3 regions of the Actinopolymorpha cephalotaxi genome follow, and region 1 is predicted to be linked to each of the others. Evidence: riboswitches for the same ligand, from Rfam matches in the RefSeq annotation. Region 1 holds a riboswitch; each other region holds the start of a gene.
The links. Region 1 has a riboswitch for cyclic di-AMP ahead of FHR37_RS08295 (LysM peptidoglycan-binding domain-containing protein). Riboswitches for the same ligand answer to the same signal wherever they lie in the genome.
Positions count from the first base shown of each region.

Region 2: linked by a shared signal. The riboswitch ahead of FHR37_RS07250 (C40 family peptidase) and the one ahead of FHR37_RS08295 (LysM peptidoglycan-binding domain-containing protein) in region 1 are both predicted to bind cyclic di-AMP.
Region 3: linked by a shared signal. The riboswitch ahead of FHR37_RS28695 (C40 family peptidase) and the one ahead of FHR37_RS08295 (LysM peptidoglycan-binding domain-containing protein) in region 1 are both predicted to bind cyclic di-AMP.

Region 1 covers NZ_JACBZA010000001.1:1,842,466-1,849,406, forward strand. The annotation lists gene FHR37_RS08270 (metallopeptidase TldD-related protein) at 1-675, opposite strand, end outside; gene FHR37_RS08275 (TldD/PmbA family protein) at 672-2,174, opposite strand; gene FHR37_RS08280 (glycoside hydrolase family 130 protein) at 2,265-3,362, opposite strand; gene FHR37_RS08285 (anti-sigma factor) at 3,431-4,297, opposite strand; gene FHR37_RS08290 (sigma-70 family RNA polymerase sigma factor) at 4,294-4,896, opposite strand; gene FHR37_RS08295 (LysM peptidoglycan-binding domain-containing protein) at 5,152-5,841, opposite strand; cyclic di-AMP (ydaO/yuaA leader) riboswitch at 5,846-5,996, opposite strand; gene FHR37_RS08300 (metallophosphoesterase family protein) at 6,460-6,941, shown strand, end outside.
Region 2 covers NZ_JACBZA010000001.1:1,606,694-1,613,634, reverse strand. The annotation lists gene FHR37_RS07260 (M48 family metallopeptidase) at 1-856, opposite strand, end outside; gene FHR37_RS07255 (gluzincin family metallopeptidase) at 1,236-2,642, opposite strand; gene FHR37_RS07250 (C40 family peptidase) at 2,739-3,758, opposite strand; cyclic di-AMP (ydaO/yuaA leader) riboswitch at 3,769-3,943, opposite strand; gene FHR37_RS07245 (hypothetical protein) at 4,157-4,474, opposite strand; gene FHR37_RS07240 (NYN domain-containing protein) at 4,631-5,953, opposite strand; gene FHR37_RS07235 (phosphotransferase family protein) at 6,041-6,754, shown strand; gene FHR37_RS07230 (class I SAM-dependent methyltransferase) at 6,874-6,941, shown strand, end outside.
Region 3 covers NZ_JACBZA010000001.1:6,431,977-6,438,917, reverse strand. The annotation lists gene FHR37_RS28720 (helix-turn-helix domain-containing protein) at 1-572, shown strand, start outside; gene FHR37_RS28715 (WD40/YVTN/BNR-like repeat-containing protein) at 611-1,726, shown strand; gene FHR37_RS28710 (MoaD/ThiS family protein) at 1,735-2,019, shown strand; gene FHR37_RS28705 (class I SAM-dependent methyltransferase) at 2,044-2,757, opposite strand; gene FHR37_RS28700 (DoxX family protein) at 2,798-3,220, opposite strand; gene FHR37_RS28695 (C40 family peptidase) at 3,450-4,589, opposite strand; cyclic di-AMP (ydaO/yuaA leader) riboswitch at 4,598-4,760, opposite strand; gene FHR37_RS28690 (amidohydrolase family protein) at 4,965-5,654, opposite strand; gene FHR37_RS28685 (hypothetical protein) at 5,952-6,107, shown strand; gene FHR37_RS28680 (alpha/beta hydrolase) at 6,287-6,941, shown strand, end outside.

The DNA of each region.
Region 1 (6,941 bases):
GTCGATCCGGCGCTGCGACCACCGCAGCCGCTGGTCGAGCTCGGCGCTCAGCGCGGTCGCGTCCACGTCGTGGAAGTCCGGGGTGGCCTGGCCCACCCATGCCGACCGCCGCAGGTCGGCGGACTTGCCGGTCATCGTGACGTAGCCGGTCGGCTGGACGTGCCGCAGCCGCAGCCCGGTGGAGGAGCCGAGGTAGGTCGTGGTCACGTCGTGCTCGACGAAACCGTAGTGGTGGGTGCCGTCGCCGCGCGCCCTGCCGAAGGCCTCGCCCAGGGCGGGTGCGAACGTGTCGAAGACCCGGATCGAGGTGTGCGCGGGCGGCTCGTCCCAGTCGGCGGCCGCGTCGCCCTCGACCAGCGGGCGGGCATCCTCCGCCGGCACGCTGTCGCGGGCGGCGTCCTCCGCCGACCGCACCACCGCGTCGATGTCGTCGCCGGTGGTCACGCTGCGGGTGACGACACCGGAGGCGGTGCCGTCGGTGCCCTCGACCGACGCGATCACCGTGAGGGACCTGGTGAGCATGACGCCGTTGGTCGTCAGGGTGTTGTTGGCCCAGCGCAGGTTGGCGCTGGAGGACTCGGTGGCGATGACGACACACCCGTCGGCCTTCGACCGGGCCAGCGCCCGCTCGACCGTCTCCTGCAGAGTGAGGTCGCTGCTCAAGGGACCGGTCACCGTCCTGACTCCTGGGTGGTGTTGAGGATGCGGACACCGCGGAACAACGCCGACGGGCAGCCGTGGCTGACCGGCGCGACCTGGCCGGGCTGGGCCTTGCCACAGTTGAAGGCGCCGCCGAGGACCCACGTCTGCGGGCCGCCGACCGCCTCCATCGAGCCCCAGAAGTCGGTGGTGGTGGCCTGGTAGGCGACGTCGCGGACCTGACCGGCGAGCCGGCCGTGCTCGATGCGGTAGAACCGCTGCCCGGTGAACTGGAAGTTGTAGCGCTGCATGTCGATGGACCACGAACGGTCGCCGACGACGTAGATGCCGCGCTCGACCCCGGCGATCAGCTCCTCCGTCGAGGGGCCGTTCGCGGCCGGCTGCAGCGAGACGTTGGCCATCCGCTGCACGGGGATGTGGGACGGGGAGTCGGCGAACGCGCAGCCGTTGGAACGCTCGTAGCCGAAGGACCGGGCGATCCGCCGGTCGAGCTGGTAGCCGACCAGGACGCCGTCCTTCACGATGTCCCAGGACTGCCCGGCCACGCCCTCGTCGTCGTACCCGACGGTCGACAGGCCGTGCTCGACGGTGCGGTCACCGGTGATGTGCATGTGCTCGGAGCCGTAGCGCAGGGTGCCGAGCTTGTCGGGGGTCGCGAACGACGTGCCGGCGTAGTTGGCCTCGTAGCCCAGCGCCCGGTCGAGCTCGGTGGCGTGCCCGATCGACTCGTGGATGGTCAGCCAGAGGTTGGACGGGTCGATCACCAGGTCGTAGCTGCCGGACTCCACCGGGGGCGCCTTCAGCTTCTCGGTGAGCAGGTCGGGCAGCTCGGCCAGGCGGGCGTCCCAGGCCGGGTCGGTGAGGTATTCGTACCCCCGGCCGACCGGCGGTGCGAGCACCCGCATCGAGTCGAACCGGCCCGAGCCGGGATCGGTGCCGTAGGCCTCGACGTCGGGGTTGAGCCGGACCCGCTGCTGGGTGGTCACCGTGCCGTGGCTGTCGGCGTAGAACTTCTGCTCCTTGACCTGCCGCAGCGTCGCGCCGACGTGGGCGACCCCGGTGCCGGCGAGGAGCCGCCGGCTCCAGTCGCCCAGCCGCTCCACCTTGTCGGCGGTGGCGACCGCGAACGGGTCGACGTCGTAGGCCGAGACCCAGGTGACGTCACCGTGCACCGGCTCGGGCGCGAGCTCGATGCGCTCGGCGTTCATCCCGGCGGCGACCCGCGCCACCTCGACGGCGCGCTCGGCGACCCGCGCCGCCTCCTCCGGGGTGAGCACGACGCTCGCGGCGAAGCCCCACGTCCCCTCGTGCACGACGCGGACCGCGAACCCGGTGTCCTCGCCGTCGGTGCTGCCCTGCAACTGGGCGTCGCGCAGCGAGAGGTTTTGCGTCCGGATCCGCTCGAGCCGGAAGTCGGCGTGCTCGGCGCCCAGCTCGCGGGCGCGGGTGAGAGCGGCGTCGGCGAGCGGGCGGAGCGGAAGGCTGAGGAAGTCCTGATCGATCTTCTGCGGCACGCGCCCGAGCCTAGGGCATGCCACCGACAGGCTGCCGCCGATTACCCGGCGGGTTCCGTGCCGTCCGGGATGCCCGCAGCGAGTGGCTTCTCAGGTCGTACGGTCGGTGCGGTCCAGCCGGGCGACCCCGATCCGGGCGTCGGCCATGCCGTAGAAAACGTAGGTGCGCCCGGCGATCGTCTCCACCGCCGTGGGAAACACGACGTTGGCGACGGTGCCGGTGCGTTCGTCGTCGGTCTCCGGCGTGAGCAGCGGCTCGGGGGTGCGGGCCAGCACCCGGGAGACGTCCAGGGCGTCCAGCAACATCGCGCCCGCGCCGTAGGTGACCCGCTGGCTGCTCGGGTCCCAGCCCGGCGGAATGTGGCCGGTGACGCCGTGGTGGATCACCAGCCAGCCCTCCTCGACCCGCATCGGCGGCGGCCCCGCGCCGATCTTCAGCTCCTCGTAGGGGAACTCCGGCTGGGCCACCTGGCGGTGGTCGTGCAGATGGGTGAGCGCGCGGAGGTCCTGTTCGACCGCGGCCACCGAGACGTACGACACCCAGATGCTCGGGCGGTCGTCGTCGATTCCGGCGGGCAGGTGGACGCCCTCACCGGGACGGAACCAGCCGAGGTCCCACATCGGGCGGTGCAGCATGGCGTAGCAGGGCTCGCCGTCGGGCCCCGGGACCGGCTCGGGAAAGAACACCGCGTCCTTGTTGGGGAACAGGTTGAGGTCGGTGTCCAGGTCGGGTTGGTACTCGAAGTGCACCGGACCGAGACGCCGCCAGGTGGTCAGGTCGTCGGAGACGGCGATCGCCAGCTTGGGACCGAGCGGGCCGTAGGCGACGTAGGTCATCACGTGCACGTCCAGGTCGGGCACCCAGGTGACCCGGGGGTCCTCCACGCCGGCGTTGTTGAGGCCGCGCTCCCAGCCCTCGTCGGGAGCCAGCACGACGCCGCGCCGATCGACACTCACCGGAACGCCGTCGACGCAGTTGACCTCCGCGAGCCCCACCCGCGACACGTTGCCGGCCGCGACCATGCGCGGCAGCAGGTGCAGCCTCCCGTCGGGGGTGTGTCCGCTGGCGGGGTTGAGGACGCCCTCACTTTCCAGCTCGTTGTCCGGCTCCGGCGTCATCACCACACCCAGCCGGGTGAGGGTGTAAGGAACCTGCGCGTGTGCAACCTGTGTCGCGTGCGTGCTCAACGGATCGGCCCTCCCGAAATAGCCCCGCCGAACCTTAGCTTGAGCGTATCGGGGGGCACCGACAGGCGTCAGGCGAGCGGGACGGCCGCCACCGGCGTGGTCGTGGGCGCCTTGGACCCGCCCTGCGGCTCCACCGAGATGCCGAACGCGTTGGCGCCGCCGACACCGGACAGAACCTCGCTGACCCGTCCGGATCCGGTGACGTCGACGACACCGGCGGAGCGGGCGCTGTCCCCGGAGATGAACCAGAGCTGGTACGTGCGCCCCCGGGGCGGCCGGGACATCCCGTCGAGGAGTACGACGGCACGGTCGAGCTGCTGGGACACCACGACGGTGACCTTCCCGCCGCCGCGGACGTCGCCTCGGACGGTTCGCGAGTCGGGAGCGGCCAGGACGGTCTCGATCCGCTCGCGTTCCTGGACGGCCTGGGCGGTCCGCTGCTGGGCCTGTTGGTACTGCACGACCCCCGCGCCGACCCCCACCCCGGCGAGGATGACCAGCGCGGCGGCCAGGGCGAGCAGTCCCCGCCGGCGAGGGCGCCGAGCGCGGTGGCCGTGGGTGACCGGCTGGTGCCGGCTCTCGGCAGCCGAGGAGGTTTCGCCGTTCGTGGTTTCGCCGTTCGCGGAGTCGCCGTCCGGGCCGGTGGGCCGGACGGTGGTACGTCCGTTGCCGGTGTCGGGAGCCGCCTCCTGGCCGGTGGTCCGGATCGCGGCCAGGACCCTGGCGCGCAGCTGCTCCGGCGGCTCGGTGGCGGTCGCGGCGGCGAGCTGGGCCGCGACGGCGGCCAGCTCGCGTACTTCTCCCTGACAGCTCGAACAGGTGGACAGGTGGGCCTCGAACTCGCGCAGCTCCGGCTCGGGCAGCGCGTCGAGCACGTACGGCGCGGTCAGGGAGTGCAGGTCGGGCACGTCGGGGAGGCCGGGAGTCGTCGTCATCGCGGCGCTCCCAGCTCGAAGGTGCCGATGCAGTCGCGGAGCCGGGTCAGCCCGTCCCGCATGCGGGTCTTGACGGTGGCCAGGTTGGCGCCGAGGACCTCGGCGACCTCGCGGTAGTTGTACCCCACGTAGTAGGCGAGGGTCACCGCCTGCCGCTGCAGGTCGGTGAGCGAGCCCAGGCAGCGGCGGACCTGTTCCTGCTCAAGGCTCGCCGTCACCTCCTCGACCACCTGGTCGTACGCGGGGGAGTTGTCGCCGGCCGCGGCCCGGCGTTCGCGGTCGGTGGAGGCCTGCTCCGACCGCACGCGGTCGACCGCGCGGCGATGGGCCAGCGTGCTCGCCCAGGTGCGCACCGAGCCGCGGGAGGGGTCGAACCGGGACGCGGTACGCCAGATCTCGACGAACACCTCCTGGCTCACCTCCTCCGCGAGCGAGGGGTTGCGCAACACCCGGCAGACGACGCCGAACACCTGCGGGGCCAGCAGGTCGTAGAGCGCGCCGAACGCGTCCTCGTCTCCCCGGGCCACCCGGGGGAGGAGGTCGTCGGCGGTCGGCGACGTGTCACCCACCGGTCGCGGTGGTCGGGGTGCGTCGTTCATCGGGTCCATCTTCGCGTGCACCGTCGCCCGCGCGACGCGGCGGGGGCGCGGCGAGCGTCGCGTCCGGCCTGCTCGGGCGGCGTTTCGTGCAACATGACAGGCAACATACCGGGCAACGGCAGGTCAAATGATCCGAACGGCCGACCAGACGGGAGCGCCCCGGCTGCAGTGCAGCAGCCGGGGCGCTCGCCTGGTCGTGCCTGTGGTGCGGGGGTACCGGGGTGTACGGGTGCATCCCGGTGAAGCCGGGAGGACTCAGCCGAGGCGGAGCTTCTCGTTGGGGAAGATCAGGTTGGGGTTGCTCCCGACCAGCTTCCGGTTGAGGTTCCACAGTGCCCGCCAGCCGCCGTCGACGCCCTGCGCCTGAGCGATGGTGGACAGGGTGTCGCCGGACCGGACGACGTACCTGGCACCGGACACCGCGTGCCGGGAGTGCGTGTGCGTGTGCCGGCTCACGATCTTCGGCCGGGAGGTGCCGCGCGAGGAGCGGGAGCTGTGCTGCTTGCGCTCCTGCGTCTGGGCGCGGGTGTTGGGGCTGCCGCCCTTGTCGCCGGAGCCGAGGCCGAGCTTGGCCGAGCATGCCGGCCAGGCGCCCCAGCCCTGCACGTCCAGGACCTTCTCCGCGATCTCGATCTGCTGCGACTTGGTGGCGTAGTCGGCGCGGGAGGCGTACTTGCCGCCACCGAAGCCGGTCCAGGTCGAACGGGTGAACTGCAGGCCGCCGTAGAAGCCGTTGCCGGTGTTGATGTGCCAGTTGCCGCTGCTCTCGCACATGGCGAGGCGTTCCCACGTGTTGGTGCTGGCGGCGTTCGCCGGAGTGGCGGCGGCAGCCATCCCGACCATGGGGACAGCGGCGGCGATGCCGGTGACGGCGGCGGTCTTCGTGACGCGCTTGGCGACGGTGTTCGTACGACTGGCGCCGCGGTGCTTTGCCTGATAGGCCATGAGTGTGTTCCCTCCCGTCGCCTGCGGAGTTAGCTGTCGGATTCGGGCGAGAGGAAGTGCCCGGCCGCTCGAGGCGGCTTCACCCCAGGACCCGTTGCCGGGTCCGTATGTGGTTCCTCCGTCTCCGCCCGATGGAAGTACCGGGTCTGACGACACCGCCGGGCGGAGCTAGGCGAAGCGGGTCGTAGCCGCCCCCCTGTCGGCGCGACCGAGATGGACTGTACGGCGTGATCGTTTCGTTGCCAACCTGATCCAAAGGATTCACCGAAGTCGCGACCACGCTTTGTTTACCACGATGAAGTGTGCAGCCGACGGCCGGCGAACAGGCGGTGAAGCCGTGCCCGAGGACGGCGCTTCCGCTGTCGGACAATGGCAAACCTGCTGGTGACAGCGTTGCCGGCGACGTCGTTGAGGCCGCGGCGACCGCGGCCGCGGAGGCGGCGAACGACCTGCCGGTCAGGCGGTGGAAGAGGCTCGCGACGCAGCTCGTGCGAGGGTGACAGCCGGCCGAAAATTCCTGTCCTGGCCGACGGGAATCACTCCCGCGGCCACGGCTTTCGCGGTCTCCGCGTGGCGAACGGGTGTTCGGGCGCGGGTCTCGCTAGCGTTCGGGACACGATGCCCGACACGACGCCCCACACGACGCCCGGCACCACCATCAGGTTCCTGCATTCCGGCGACTGGCAGCTCGGGATGATGCGCCGGTTCCTCGGCCCGGAGGCCCAGGCGCGTTACGGCCAGGCGCGCGTCGACGCGATCGAAAGCATCGGCGCGGTGGCCGCGCGCACCTCCGCCGCGTTCGTCGTGGTGGCCGGTGACGTGTTCGACGCCAACCAGGTCGACCGGAAGGTCGTCCTGCGGGCGTGCGAGGCGCTGCGGGCCGTCCCCTGCCCGGTCTACCTGCTGCCCGGCAACCACGACTCGCTGGAGCCGGGTTCGGTGTGGGCGAGCCCGATGCTCGCCGCGCACCTGCCGTCCCACGTCGAGGTGCTGCGCGACTCAGTCCCCCGTACGCCCGCGCCGGGTGTCGAGGTCGTCGGTGCGCCGTGGCGCACCCGCCGGCCACTGCGCGACCCGGTGGCGGACGTGCTCGACGCCGA
Region 2 (6,941 bases), 240 kb from region 1:
CCACCACGGTCCCGCGCAGCACGTCGTTGTGCTTGGCGTGCCCGAGTTCGTGCGCGACGATCAGCCGCACCTGGTCCGGGGTGGCGTCGGTCAGCAGCGTGTCGTAGACGACGATCCGGCGGGTGGAGCCGAACCCCGACACGTAGGCGTTCAACCGGGTGGTGCGCCGGGACTCGTCGGCGATCAGAACGTCGCCGACGGGCACGTGGTCGCGGGCGGCCAGGTCGAGCAACTCCGTGCGCAGCTGCCCGGGAGGCATCGGGGTGAAGTGGTTGTAGAGAGGTTCGACCAGAACGGGATAGACGAACGACCCGGCCACCACCATCCCCGCGCCGATCGCCGAGCCCAGCGCCCACCACCAGCGCGGAAAGGTCCGGACCAGGGCCAGCATGCCGACCAGCAGCACGGCGGTGACCGCGAACGTCACCCCGAAGGCGATCGCGGTGTCGCCCGCCCAGCCGGCGTAGCTCTGCGTGGACACCCCGCTGTCCCGGCGGACGTTCTCCAGCCACAGGTCGAACGGCAGCACCAGGATCCGTACCGCCAGAGTCACCGCGAAGGTGCCCAGAACGACCCGAAGCCACCACCGTCGTACGCGGGGCAGCAACGCGCCGGCGATCCGGGCGCCGGTCCTGGTCAGGCCGAGCCATGCCGAGACCACCAGCCCGGCCAGGCCGGTGAGGTACGCCGGAGCACGCACCAACTGCTGGAACGCCACACTGCTGGCGATCTCGGTCCGGTCGAAGTCCTCGGTCAGCGGCGCGGTCGACGTCGGCAGCAGCGTACTCGTGCGAGCCCACGGGCTCCACGGCGTGGTGACCAGGACGAGTAGGACGAGCCCGGCCAGCAGCGCCACCAACACGACCGTCGCCGACCGTCTGTCAATCCCTGGTTGACAACAGTCCGCCTGGTGACGCGCAGCCGTCCGGCCACGCCCGATCTGTCGCGGACGTACGGAATCCGGCCGAGGTACGGATTCCCGTAGCCGCACGTTCCCCCGTCGACGCACGTTTCCCCCAACGCACGCTCCGAGCCCGGCCGGCTAGGTCCCTGCGGCCCGCGGTCTCGCCACAATCCTCACCCCGTCGTCAGCCGGTCGCCGCCAATTCGGCCAGCCGGTCCGGCAGTAGGCCGGTCGTTGCGCACCGACCGTTGCCCGGCGCGCGGCAGCCGGTCGTTGTCAATCGGCGGTTGTCAAATCGGTCGTTGTCAATCGGTCGTTGCCAGCCCGGCGGTCAGTCGTCGTCGCTGTGTTCTCGTACGTACGCACGCCATCCCTGCACGAACCGGTCGGAGGAGGTGCCGAGGACGCGCCGATAGACGCGTTCCTGGTCGGCCTTCGTCCGGGCACCGTCCATCGCGACGTAGAAGCGCAGCAGCGTGGCCTGGTCCCAGTGGTACGCGACGTAGCGGCAGGCCGTCCACGCCGACTCGTACGCCTCGTCCAGCGCCCTGGCCCGCGGGTCGAACTCCGCGCCGCTCGGCAACGCGTCCGGAGCACCGCGACGGTGCACGTCGCGAAGGAACTCGTGGGCGATCACCGCGGACGGCAGCCCGGACCGGTGGAAGCCCACGTAGTCGGCGAAGCCCTCCGACAGCCACACCGGCATGCCGCTCACGGTGGCGTGCGACGCGACGTGGGTCGCCTCGTGGGTGAGGACGACGAGCCGGCCGAGGCTGCCGATCTGGTCGAACGTGTGCGGGTTGACCACGATGTGGGAGGCGAGGGCAGGATCGGGCCGTCCGACCGAGGTCGTCACCGCCGCCACCGCGGTCTGGGTGTGTGAGTCGACCCCGATCAGTCGTTCCATCTGCGTCTGGCTGGGTGGCACCAGAACGACGACGTACTGGTCCCACCTGCGTCCCCACACCTCCGACACCCGCCGGACCGCGAGATCGGCGGTGCGCGCGAAGCGGCGAAGCTCGTCCCGGCCGGCGGATCCCGCCACCATGCTGTGCTCGCCGTGAACGACGTCGATCCGTTCGGTCAGCCACAACGGCAGCGACGTGTCGGGCCCCTGCCCTTCCCGGTCGCCGGCGAGATAGCTGGCTCCGTCGCGGTCGACGAACACCATCCGCAGCGTGGTCCTCCACGGCTGGGTGTCGCCGGCGGCGAGCCGGAAGGACAGTTCGGCCGAGGCGACCCAGGCGGACGGCCCGAGTGCGGCCCGCCGGGCGGGAGCGAACCCGCGCGTGTCGACCACCGGGGTGCCGAAGTGCACCTGGCGCACCCGCATCCGCTGGAGGTTGTCGAAGGTACGGGCGGCTGTCGCGGCGAACGCACGGGCCCGCGGGTCGACCGTGGCGAGGTAGGCACGCCTGTCACCTGACCGGATCGCGGCGGCCTGCCGGCCGAGCAGGTCCTCCGCGACGGCGACGCGCTGGGCGGTGAGGTGTCCACTCCGTGCGGCGAGCGTGGGCCGGACCGCCGGGGCGAGGTCGCCGGCACCGCGGGTGGCGCCGCGGGAGTCCAGTGAGCCGACCGCGGACGGAACAGCCGATCCGGTCATCACCGCCACGGTGGACGCGAACACCCCGGACACCAGCAGAATGCCGGCGACGAGGGCGGCGAGGGTCCGTGCCGCGAACCGTCGGCGTGGAGCGGCCCGACGGCGTACCCGCTGCGCAGAGTCGCCGATCACACCCGCATCGTACGGAAAAAGCTCGCCGCCTCTCCCGCTGAACGAGGAGAGGCGGCGAGTGGACAGCTTTGTGCCGTACGAGGATTCTGCGGGACCCTATCCGGGTCGCACCGCGCCGGCGTACGGCATGTATCGCATCGGGAGGTATTCGACACTCTTGCCCGGGCGGGGCGCGTGCAGAACCATGCCGTTTCCGGCGTACAGGCCGATGTGGTGCCGGTCGGAGTAGAAGAGCACCAGGTCACCGGGCCGCAGCTGCGAACGCGACACCTTGGCCGACATGGCGTACTGCGACCTGGATGAGTGCGGAAGGGACACTCCCGCCGCCTGCCAGGCCATCATCGTCAGACCGGAACAGTCCCAGCTGCTCGGGCCAGCGGCACCGAAGACGTAGGGCTCGCCCAGCTGGGCACGGGCGAACGCGAGCGCGGTGGCACCCCGGCCGCTGCCGGACGGAAGCGGAATGCGCTCCTGCCCACGGGAGGGCCGGTCCGCCGCCTGCTCGCGTGCCTGCACCCGGCGCCGCTCGGCGGCGGTGAGCTGGTTGAGCACGGTCTTGGCCTTGGCGACGTTGGCGTCGGCCTGCTTCTTGCGGGCCTTCGCGGCGTCACGCGCGTCGCGGAGCCGGGCCAGCTCCGCCTGGCGGGCCGCCTTCTGCTCCGACAGCCGCTTCTGCTCGGACTGGAGCTGCAGGAGGAGATCCCCCTGCTGTCCCGCGAACGCCTCCGCAGTGCTCATCTGCGCGATGTATTCCTTCGGGTCCTGCGCGACCAGCAGCTGCACCGTGCTGTCGACGGCACCCGCGCGGTATTCGGCAGCGGCGAACTGGCCGATCTGGCCGCGCATCGAGTTCAGCCGCTTCTGCTGCCGGGCGACGTCGACGTCGAGCTTGCCGAGGCGGCGGTCGATGACCTTCGTCTGGTCGTTCAGCTCGTTGGCCTGCTCGGCGGCCTTCTCCGCCTGCTCGTACAGATCGTCGACCTGCTTGCGAACCTGGCCGATGTCGCGGCGGGGTTCTGCGTAACTGGCCCCGGGGACCGCGGCGACGAGCGCGACGGTGGCGGTGCCGACGGCGAGCAACGCGCGCCCGGGTGGGCAGGTGCGGCGATTGGACATCGGGCGGTGAGCCTCTTCTCCTCGGACGCCTACCGGGTCAGCTGACGGGTTCGGGCCAGGAAGCCGCCCTACGGAGGTCCTGCCGATCCACGTGACCACGTGATCACGTGACCGCCAAGGCCGCCGATTCACCCCGGGAAACCTGGGTCCCCGGCTCTCCTCCGGGTGTCCGGCGGAGACTAAGCGGGTGCCCGCGCCGACTGGGTAGCCGACTTACGCAGAACGGACACTTCGGGCGGCACTGTAGTGAATCGCACCCGAAGCTTTCAAATCCTGCCGACATGTCGCGTACAGGTCCCACGGAAACAGGGCACCGCGGGACCGGTCACGCCGACACGCGGTGGTTGCCGATCGTGGCGACTTCCGCACTCCTCGCTTCCGATGGCGTCCCGGACCGGTCACCGGGCGGCCGAGACGCCGCCCCGATGCGGTGTTTCCGGCTCCGCCAGCCACGGTGGGTGGTCCGGCGACCAGAGGCCGGATTCGGCCAGCACCCGCAGTGCCTTCCGGTCTGCCTCGTCGAGCTCGAACCCCACCTCGCCGAACTCCGGCGGGGCCACCCCCGACGCGTCCAGCCACGCCGCGTCGACCGCGACCGGCACCACCTCCGCCCCCGCGGGCCCGACGGGCTCGACGCCCACGGGCTCGATCGACGAGGGTGGCGCACCGAGAACGACCCCGACCACGCAGTCCTCACAGCGACGCTTCCGCACCACGCAGCGATCGCACTGGATCCGCATGCTGCCCTCCGTCCGTCTCCTCGGCGGCCGTTCGCCCGGCACCTGATGGCGCCTGTCTCGCGTCCGGCTTTCGCCGTTGCCGGAAACGTTAGACACGACCACCGACAGTGCCGCCGAACGAGCACACGGGGGTCAGCGCGCGAGCAGGCGCACCAACGCGTCGGAAGCGATCGGGCGGGCGCCGGAGCGGCGTACCCCGTCCGCGATCTCCCGGTCGCTGGACACCACCACCACCGGACGCCCCTCCGGCTCGGCCGCCACCAGCTGGCGGATCACGTCGTCGGCGCTGACCCCGGCCGGGCTGAACCGGACACGCACCCCTCTCGGGGTGTTCAGCTGCGGCGGCACGGCGAGCTTCGCCCCGTCGAAGACGCAGGTCACCTCGGCGCCGGTACGGGCGGCCACGCCACCGAGCGCGGTCACCAGCCGGGTGCGCTGGGTCTCCAGCGGCAGGGTCGGCCAGGCCGTCTTGGTCACGTTGTAGCCGTCCACCACGAGGTGGACCTGGGGCACGGTGAGCAACGTCTCCAGCGGAATGACGCCCTCCGGCCCCGACGGCAGCCCTCCGGCCGCCGCCTCCCTGGCGGGCACCGAGTCGGCCGGGCGCGACTGCGTGGGCGGCAGTGCGAGCTCCCGGCGCAGCCCCTGCGCCGCGTCCACCAGCGTGTCCAGCAGCAACCGCAACCGGACGCTGGCCAGGTCACGGCCCTCCCTCGCGGAACGACGGTTGACCTCGATCGCCGCCTCCGCGTCCGCGATGCGGGTCCGCAGCCGGCGCAGCTCGGCCTCCGCGCGGGCGGTGTCGGCTGCCGCGTCCTCCCTGGCCCGGGCGGCCAGCTCCGCCTGCCGGGCCGCCTCCTCCTCCGCCGCCCGGGTGCGCTCACGGGACTGGCGCAGGGTGCGCCGCAGAGTGGCGTTCTCCTCCTTGAGCGCGGCGAGCTCGTGCCGGCGCCGGTCGCGTTCCTGGCGTACTCCGGCGCGCGCCTCCGCCACCTGCTCCCGCAACCGGGTGAGCGACTCGGACTCGCGCTCACCGGCCAGCGAGGCGGTCTCGCGTTCGAGCTGGTCGAGCACCTCGCCGACGACGCTCTCCCACCCCTCCGGTCGCAGGACGTACGCCGTGGCGGCCACGTCCATCGGATCGACCGCGGACGGTCGGCGGCCCTCGGTCACCGCCGCGGCGAGATCGGGCACCAGGGTCCGGATGCGGTCGGCCACCCGGGCCCGGAAGTCGGCGTCGGCGTCGACGGCCGCCGCGATGGGGATGGCCGCCAGCCGGGCGCGCCGGCCCGGGGCGAACCGGGCGAACGGCCGCAGAGCAGAGGGCACCTCGTCGGCGGTCAGCTCGCCGAGAGTGTCGGAGGCCATTCCGACGACCCGCTGCCGCACCGGCTCGGGCAGCGGCCGGCCCAGGTCGTCGGGCGGGTCCTGCGACGCCGCTGCTCCGTTGCTCACGGCTGCGAGCGTATCGGCGCACCAGCCGACTCGGGCCCGACTCCCGGCCCCGCCCCCGGCCGAAGACCGTACGGGAGAATGCCCGCCATGCGACCTTTGCCACACGGTTACACCAACCGCACCGTCGGCGACGGTTCGGTCGTGGTCAAGGAGTACGCCGGTCCGGACGCGCGGGGCCGGCGGCGCCGGGAGCAGATGGTGCTCGACCGCCTGGCCGGCACGATTCCGTTGCCGCCGCTGGTTTCCGCCGGCGATCTCCGCCTGACGACCGGCTTCGTCCGCGGAACCCACGGCCAGGACCTCCTCGCGCCGAGCGAGCCGCCGCACCGGGCCGCCGCCGTGCTCGCCGCCTGCGGGCGCACTCTGCGGGAGATCCACTCGGTCGATCCGGCGCGCCTTTCCGGCCTGCCGACGTCGGACGGGGCGCCGGCCGTCCCCGATCTGCCCGGCGGCACCGTCCTCGTGCACGGCGACTACGGGCCGAACAACCTGCTCCTCGACCCCGCCAACACCGCCGTCACCGCCGTACTCGACTGGGAGTTCGCCCACCTCGGCTCCGCGATCGAGGACGTGGCCTGGTGCGAGTGGATCGTCCGGACCCACCATCCCGACCGGACTCCGCTGCTCGGCGAGTTCCACGCCGCGTACGGCGGTCCGCCGTACGCCTGGCCTGCCCGCCGGGCGGTGATGGTCGCGCGCTGTCACGCGCTGGAGGCGTTCTGCACCCGATGGAAGCTCGGCGGTGAGGGAGCTCGGCAGTGGTCCCGGCGCGCGGCCGTCACCGCGGCCTGGCCGGAGTGAGTGGAAGGTGAGCCGAAGGTGAGCGGAAGGTGAGCGGAGGAGCCCCGTCAGGCGCGGAGCAGGCTCGCACGGCGAGGTGGCTCGGTGCGCCCTACCGAGGCGTGGTTAACTTCGCCAGCGTGACGACGAAGGACCGGGAAAACCTCCTCTACCAGCTGCGCTACGCCGTGCGAAACCCGGCGAAAGT
Region 3 (6,941 bases), 4.6 Mb from region 1:
CCGTGGGCACGTTCACCAGCCGGTTCGCGGCCTCGGTCGGCGTCGGTCCGGGCGAGTTCCGGCGGATCCCCGACACGCTGGCCGCCGGGTCGCCGCGACCGGTGAGCCGGCCCGGCGGCGACCGGAACGGCGGCGTGGTCACCGGCGTCGCCCACCTCAGCCCCGGCGCCATGGCCGCGCTGGGCGGGTCGGCCGCGGTCTACGTCGGCGTCTTCGCCCGGCGCGCCCCACGCGGTACGCCGGTCAGCGGCGCCCTGCTCGACGACAGCGGCGGCTTCGTCCTCACCGGCATCCCGCCCGGCAGCTACTGGCTGCTCGCCTCCGCGCTGCCCGGACGCGCCGACCCCCTGGGGCAACTGCTCCCCGAGCGTGGCGTCACCGGTCACTCGCCGTGGCCGGTGCGGGTGACGGCGGCCGCCCCGCCGGTCCGCCGCGACGTCCACCTCGACCTCACGCCGTCCTGGTCGGCGCCCGTCGTCGTGGCGCTACCCCCACTGGCCTGCGGAAGCGCAAGATTGGAGAAGACGGCGGCCGGTCGGACCGCTAGCTTGACCTCGGGGATCGCAGGGTAGACAGCTGCGCGGCGCGGGCCGCGACGAAGGAGCACACAGTGAGCGGCGTACGCGTTCTGGTCGGCACCCGCAAGGGCGCCTTCATCCTCACCTCCGACGGCCGGCGCGAAGACTGGGACGTCAGCGGCCCGCACTTCCCCGGCTGGGAGACCTACCACGTGAAGGGGTCACCCGCCGACCCCAACAGGCTGTACGCCGCCCCGTCCGGAGGCTGGTTCGGCCAGGTGATGCAGCGCTCCGACGACGGCGGAAAGTCCTGGCAGCCGGTCGGCAACGACTTCAGCTACGACGGCACTCCCGGCACCCACCAGTGGTACGACGGCACCCCGCACCCGTGGGAGTTCGCCCGGGTGTGGCACCTCGAGCCCTCGCCGACCGACCCCGACACCGTCTACGCCGGAGTCGAGGACGCCGCGTTGTTCCGTACGACCGACGGCGGGCAGTCCTGGTCGGAGGTGGCCGGCCTGCGCAACCACGGCTCCGGATCCCACTGGCAGCCCGGCGCCGGCGGCATGTGCCTGCACACGATCCTGCTGCACCCCACCGACCCCGAGCGGATCTTCGTGGCCATCTCCGCCGCAGGGGCGTTCCGCACCGACGACGGCGGCAAGACCTGGCAGCCGATCAACCGCGGCCTGAAGTCCGAGGGCATCCCCGACCCGAACGCCGAGGTCGGCCACTGCGTCCACCGCCTCGCGATGCACCCGGCACGCCCGGACGTGCTGTACATGCAGAAGCACTGGGACGTGATGCGCAGCGACGACGCCGGCGACTCGTGGCACGAAATCAGCGGCAACCTGCCCACCGACTTCGGCTTTCCGATCGACGTCCACGCGCACGAGCCGGAGACCGTCTACGTCGTCCCGATCACCAGCGACTCCCACCATTTCCCGCCCGAGGGAAAGCTGCGCGTCTACCGCAGCCGTACCGGCGGCAACGACTGGGAGCCGCTGACCAAGGGGCTGCCACAGAGCCACTGCTACGTCAACGTCCTGCGGGACGCGATGGCGGTCGACTCCCTCGACTCCTGCGGTGTCTACTTCGGTACGACCGGTGGCCAGGTCTACGCCTCGGCCGACGCCGGCGACAACTGGGCGCCGATCGTGCGCGACCTGCCGGCGGTCCTGTCCGTCGAAGTCCAGACGCTGCCATGATCCGGGTCGTGCTCCCCGCGCACCTGCGCTCCCTGTCGGGGGCGGACCGCGAGGTGCGGCTGGAGGTGCCGGGCGAGCCGACCCAGGCGCTGGTGCTGGACGCGCTGGAGGCCCGCTACCCGATGCTGCGGGGCACGATCCGCGACCCGAAGACGCGACGCCGGCGGGCGTTCGTCCGGTTCTTCGCCTGCCAGCAGGACCTCTCCCACGACGACCCCGACAAGCCGTTGCCCGGCGAGGTGGCCGAAGGCGCCGAGCCGTTCCTGGTGGTCGGCGCCATGGCGGGCGGCTGAGGGGCCAGTGCGTTTGGGCACGACCTAAGGTGCGGCCGCCGCGGGAACGGCGCGTACCCACATCCCGTCGTCGGTGAGGTAGGCGTCCACCCGCAGGCCCACCTCGGCCAGCGCCTGCTCGAACTGCTCCGTGGACAGCGGCCGGGACAGGAACGTCTGCGTCCACACCGCGTCGGGGAAGGCGTACTCCGCGTGTACGGAGTTGACCCCCGGGCCGACCGGCTCGGAGGAGACCACCCGGAACGTCCCTTCGGCGCCGGCCCCGTCGCGCAACGGGCGCTCCCACGGCACCTCGTCGTGCCAGCTGCGGCCCTCCCGCTGGATCAGCACGCATCCGCCCGGCGCGACGTGCCGCAGGCAGGTCGCCAGCATCCCCCGCCGTACGTCCTCGGAGCCGGCGTGGACCAGGAACGACGCCAGCAGCACGACGTCGAAGCGCTCGCCGAGGTCCAGCGTCTCGATCGGGCTGAGCACGGTGCGCGCTTCACGGACGCGTTCCAGCATCTCCGGGGACTCGTCCACGGCGGTCACCGCGAACCCGTGCGCGAGCAGCGGGTGGGTCATCCGGCCGACGCCGCAGCCGAGCTCGAGGATCGCGGCGCCGGGTGGCACCGAACGGGCGATGAGTTCGGGCGAGTCGTCCACCGGGATCCTGCTGTAGAGCTCCACCGCGCAGCCGTCCGGGGTGATCGCGCCCGGTCCGGTCCCGTGGTAACCCTCACGCCGTCGTACGTCCATCCGGCCCACTCCCTCTCGCTCGGCTGCACTCCTCGTTCGATCAACGACGCAACCCGGCGAGTAGCTCCCTGGTGTCCGCCCATCGCGCCCACGCGACGAACGCGATGAGGATGCCCAGCGCCACGGTGAGGATCGCCATCGCGGCCATGCCGGGCATCAGGAACAGGTTGGTGAGCGTGGCGCAGACCATCAGACCGACCAGGGCGATCGCGGCGAGCCCGCACAGCCGCGGGATCAGCAGACCGATCGCGCCGGCGAGCTCACACGCGCCGGTGAGGTAGCGGAGCCACTGGCCGAACCCGAGGGCCTCGAAGCCCTCCACCTGCGCCGGGTCGCCGGACAGCTTCGAGTACGCCACGGACAGGAAGAAGGCAGCCAGCAGAACCTGAAGAACCCACAGGGTGATGGTGAGTGCGCGGGAGCGGTGCGGAGCGGCGGTGGAGCGGACTTCGTGCGTGGTCATGAGGTGCGTTCCCCTTCGGGCGACCCGGTTGTGGCCGGGCGGTGGCGGTCCGAACGTGTCGGTGTAAGGACCGTCGACGTCGCCGGAAGTCATCGCTGCGGCAGTCGCAGGGTGACCGAAGGGGAACGGAACGCAGATGTTCGTGGACAGCACGACAGGCGCTGACGCCAGCGGGGGGTTCCGGCATCAACGCCTGTCGTGGTTCGGGGGGCGCGGAGAGGTGCGCGGCCTAGCCGGGCCGCACCGCTCCGGCGTAGGGCATGTACTTCATCTTGATGTACTCGACCGTCTTGCCGGGGCGCGGCGCGTGGATGACCATGCCGTTGCCCGCGTAGATGCCCACGTGGTGACGGTCGCTGTAGAAGAGCACCAGGTCACCGATCTGCAGCTGGGACTTGGAGATCTTGGTCGAGATGGCGTACTGCGAGCGCGACGAGTGTGGCAGGGAGACCCCGGCCGCTCTCCACGCGCCCATGGTGAGGCCGGAGCAGTCCCAGCTGTTGGGGCCGTCCGCACCGAAGACGTACGGCTCACCGAGCTGGGCCTTGGCGAACGCCAGGGCGGTCGCGCCGCGGCCGCTGCCGGAAGGCGCGGGTGCAGGTGCGGGCGCGGGTGCCGGACCCGGGTTGGACGGGATGTCGGTCTTCGGCGTGCTGCGGCCACCGCCGCCGGTGCTGCGGTTCGAACGGGACTGTGCCCGATCCCGCGCGGCCTGCTCGCGGGCAGCCTTCTCCTGGGCCGCGCGCTCGGCGGCCGCGATGCGCCGCTTCTGCTCGGCGGTGAGGCGTTCGAGCAGCGCCTTCGCCTCGGCGGCGTTGCGCACCGCGGTCTTCCGGCGGGCGTCGGCCTGGCTCTTGGCCTCGCGGTAGCTCGCGAGCTCCGCCGACCGGGCCGCGCGCTGCTCGGCGAGCCGCTTCTGGCCCTCCTGCAGCTGCCGGAGCATGTCGCCCTGCTGTGCGTCCACGACCTTGACCGTGCGCATCCGGGCGAGGTATTCGTTCGGGTTCTTGGAGACCGCGAGCTGGGCGGTCATGTCGACGTTGCCGGCGCGGTACTGAGCCGCGGCGAACTGGCCGATGTCGCCACGCAGAGCGCTCACGCGCTGCTGCTGGCGGGTGACGTCGGCGTCGAGGGTGCGGACCCGGCGGTTGATGGCCGTCATCTTGTCGCCGAGCTCGTTGGCCTGCTCGGTGACCTTCTCGGCCTTCTCGTAGAGCGCGTCGACCTGCTGGCGCACCTCGCCGATGCTGCGCGTGGACGGGTCGGCGTAGCTGCTCGAGCCGGGGAGCGCGACCAGGGCGGCCAACGTCGCGGTGGTGGTGCCGACGACGAACAACGCGCGCCCTGAACGGGCCCTGCGGGTTGTCACAGGCGGTGCCTTTCTTCCTCAACGCCTACCGGGTGAGCTGACGGGTTCGGGCCGGGAAGTTGCCCTACGGCGAGCTCGGCGGCCAACCTGCGACCGTCGCGCCTGCCGATTCACCCCAGAAAACACGTGGTTCCCCGGCTCCCCGCAGAGCTGATCCGTCGTGGATCACCCCAACAGGGACTAAGCGAGACATCTGCGCCGACCGGGACGGCCGACTCAAACTGGACAGATATCTGATGGAGACCATAGTGACCGGTCCGTGATCAATCAACACCGGCACCCCCGGGAAGTTGTCCGGAGATTCGACATTTCGCAAGATTTGTTCCCGCGTCGTGGGATCACGGCGGCGAACGGCCAGGCCACAGGGTCACAGGGTCACGACTCCTGGCAGCAGGTGTGCCGGCTCTCCTCGACGTAGTGCGGGTCGTGCCACCAGTACCGCCGGTTCGCCGGCGGGTCCGGCACCGGGTCGGCCAGCCGGCTGACAGGGCGGGACCGCGCCCGCAGGCGCTCGCCGGCCGCGCCGGACACGAACGGTGCGAGGAGACCGTCGACGTCGAACAGCTCGCCGTTGCACATGACCTGGCGTACGTCCGCCGCGGCGGTGATGTCGGCGAGCGGGTCGCCGCCGAGCACCACCAGGTCGGCGTACGTGCCAGGGCGCACGGTGCCGAGCGGCTCGCCGAGGAACTCACCCGGCGCCCTCGTCGCCGTGGTCAGCGCGTCGTACGGCGAGACGGGGTACTTCACCATCGCGCGGAGGTTCAGGTGGGTGCTGACCGCGCGGTTCGCGATCGGCGAGTCGGTGCCGGTGATCACCACCCCGCCGCCGCGCAGCATCGCCGCTACCTGCGCCACCTGCCGGGCGAGGTTCTCCCGCGCGACGGTCTGGTCGGTGTCCCGCGCGGTCCGCGCGGTGGCCTGCAGTCCGGCGTACTTCCACGGCGGGTACAGCGTCCGCACCCGCCGGTCCGTCACCAGCGACGTGTCCTCCCGCAGCAGGGTGGTCGCGCCGAACAACGTGGGCGTACGGGCGGCGCGGGCGGCGTCGAAGATGTCGATCACGTCGCGGTAGCCGGTGCCCAGGGCGGTGGCTGTCCGGGAGAACCCGAACCGGTTGGTCGCCCCGACCCGGACTCCGGCGTCAAGATCGTTTTCTCACCGAAGCACAGTGTGCGCACGTCTGGCTACGGCGTGACATCCGGACGTCGTATTGCGGCCATTGACGAAGACTTGATCACGGTACGGAAACGGTTCCCGGACACAGCCCCGGAAGACCGCTACGCTGCAGCACCGAAAACCCCGGTGCGGATCGGATAGCCGCCCGCCCGGTGACCCCCTAGAAAAGATGAGGCAGTCACTGTGATCATCCTCGGCATTATCCTCACGATCCTGGGCTTCGCCCTGGGCATTTCGATCCTCTCGACTATCGGCATCATCCTGCTGGTCATCGGCGTGGTGCTGTTCATCCTCGGCGCCATCGGGCGTCCGGTCGGTGGCCGGAAGGTCTGGTTCTGACCCGCAACACCGGTTCTGGCCCGGAGCGGTTCCATTAGCTCCGACAGGTTCTGAGCCAACCGGCAGCCCCGCGCGCACACCGCGCCCGGGGCGGCCGGGTTCGGCCGTTGCGCCGGCAGCCTTCCATCGGGAAGGCTGCCGGCGATGCGTTTTCCGGCCACAGTGAAGGATCTCCGCCCATGGCGTTGATGCGTTGCGACTTCTATTCCGAGGCACTCCAGCTCAGTACCTCGATGACGGTGATTCTGCCGCAGGAGACGACCACCCAGATCGGGATGTCCGGCGCGGCCCGCGAAGGCGGTGCCCCCGTCCTCTACCTCCTGCACGGCCTCAGCGACGACGACACCATCTGGCTGCGGCGTACGTCCATCGAGCGCTACGTCTCCACGCTCGGCCTCGCCGTCGTCATGCCGGCGGTGCACCGCAGCTTCTACGCCGACGAGGCGCACGGCAACCGCTACTGGACGTTCCTGTCCGAGGAGCTTCCGTCGCTCGTCGGCCGGTTCTTCCGGGTGTCCGACCGGCGGGAGGACACGTTCGTCGCCGGCCTGTCGATGGGCGGGTACGGCGCCGTCAAGTGGGCCTTGCGCCAGCCGGAACGCTTCGCGGCGGCGGCCAGCCTGTCCGGGGCGCTGGACGTGGCCAACCCGGGTATGCGGGAGAACCGCCCCGAACTCATCGACCGGGTCTTCGGCGACGAGGTGAGCGGCACCGACAACGACCTGCTGTGGTTGCTCGAGCAGGGGGCGAAGTCGGGGCAGCAACTCCCGGCCCTGCACGTCTCGTGCGGCACCGAGGACGGCCTGATGGCCCACAACCACGCGTTCGTGGACG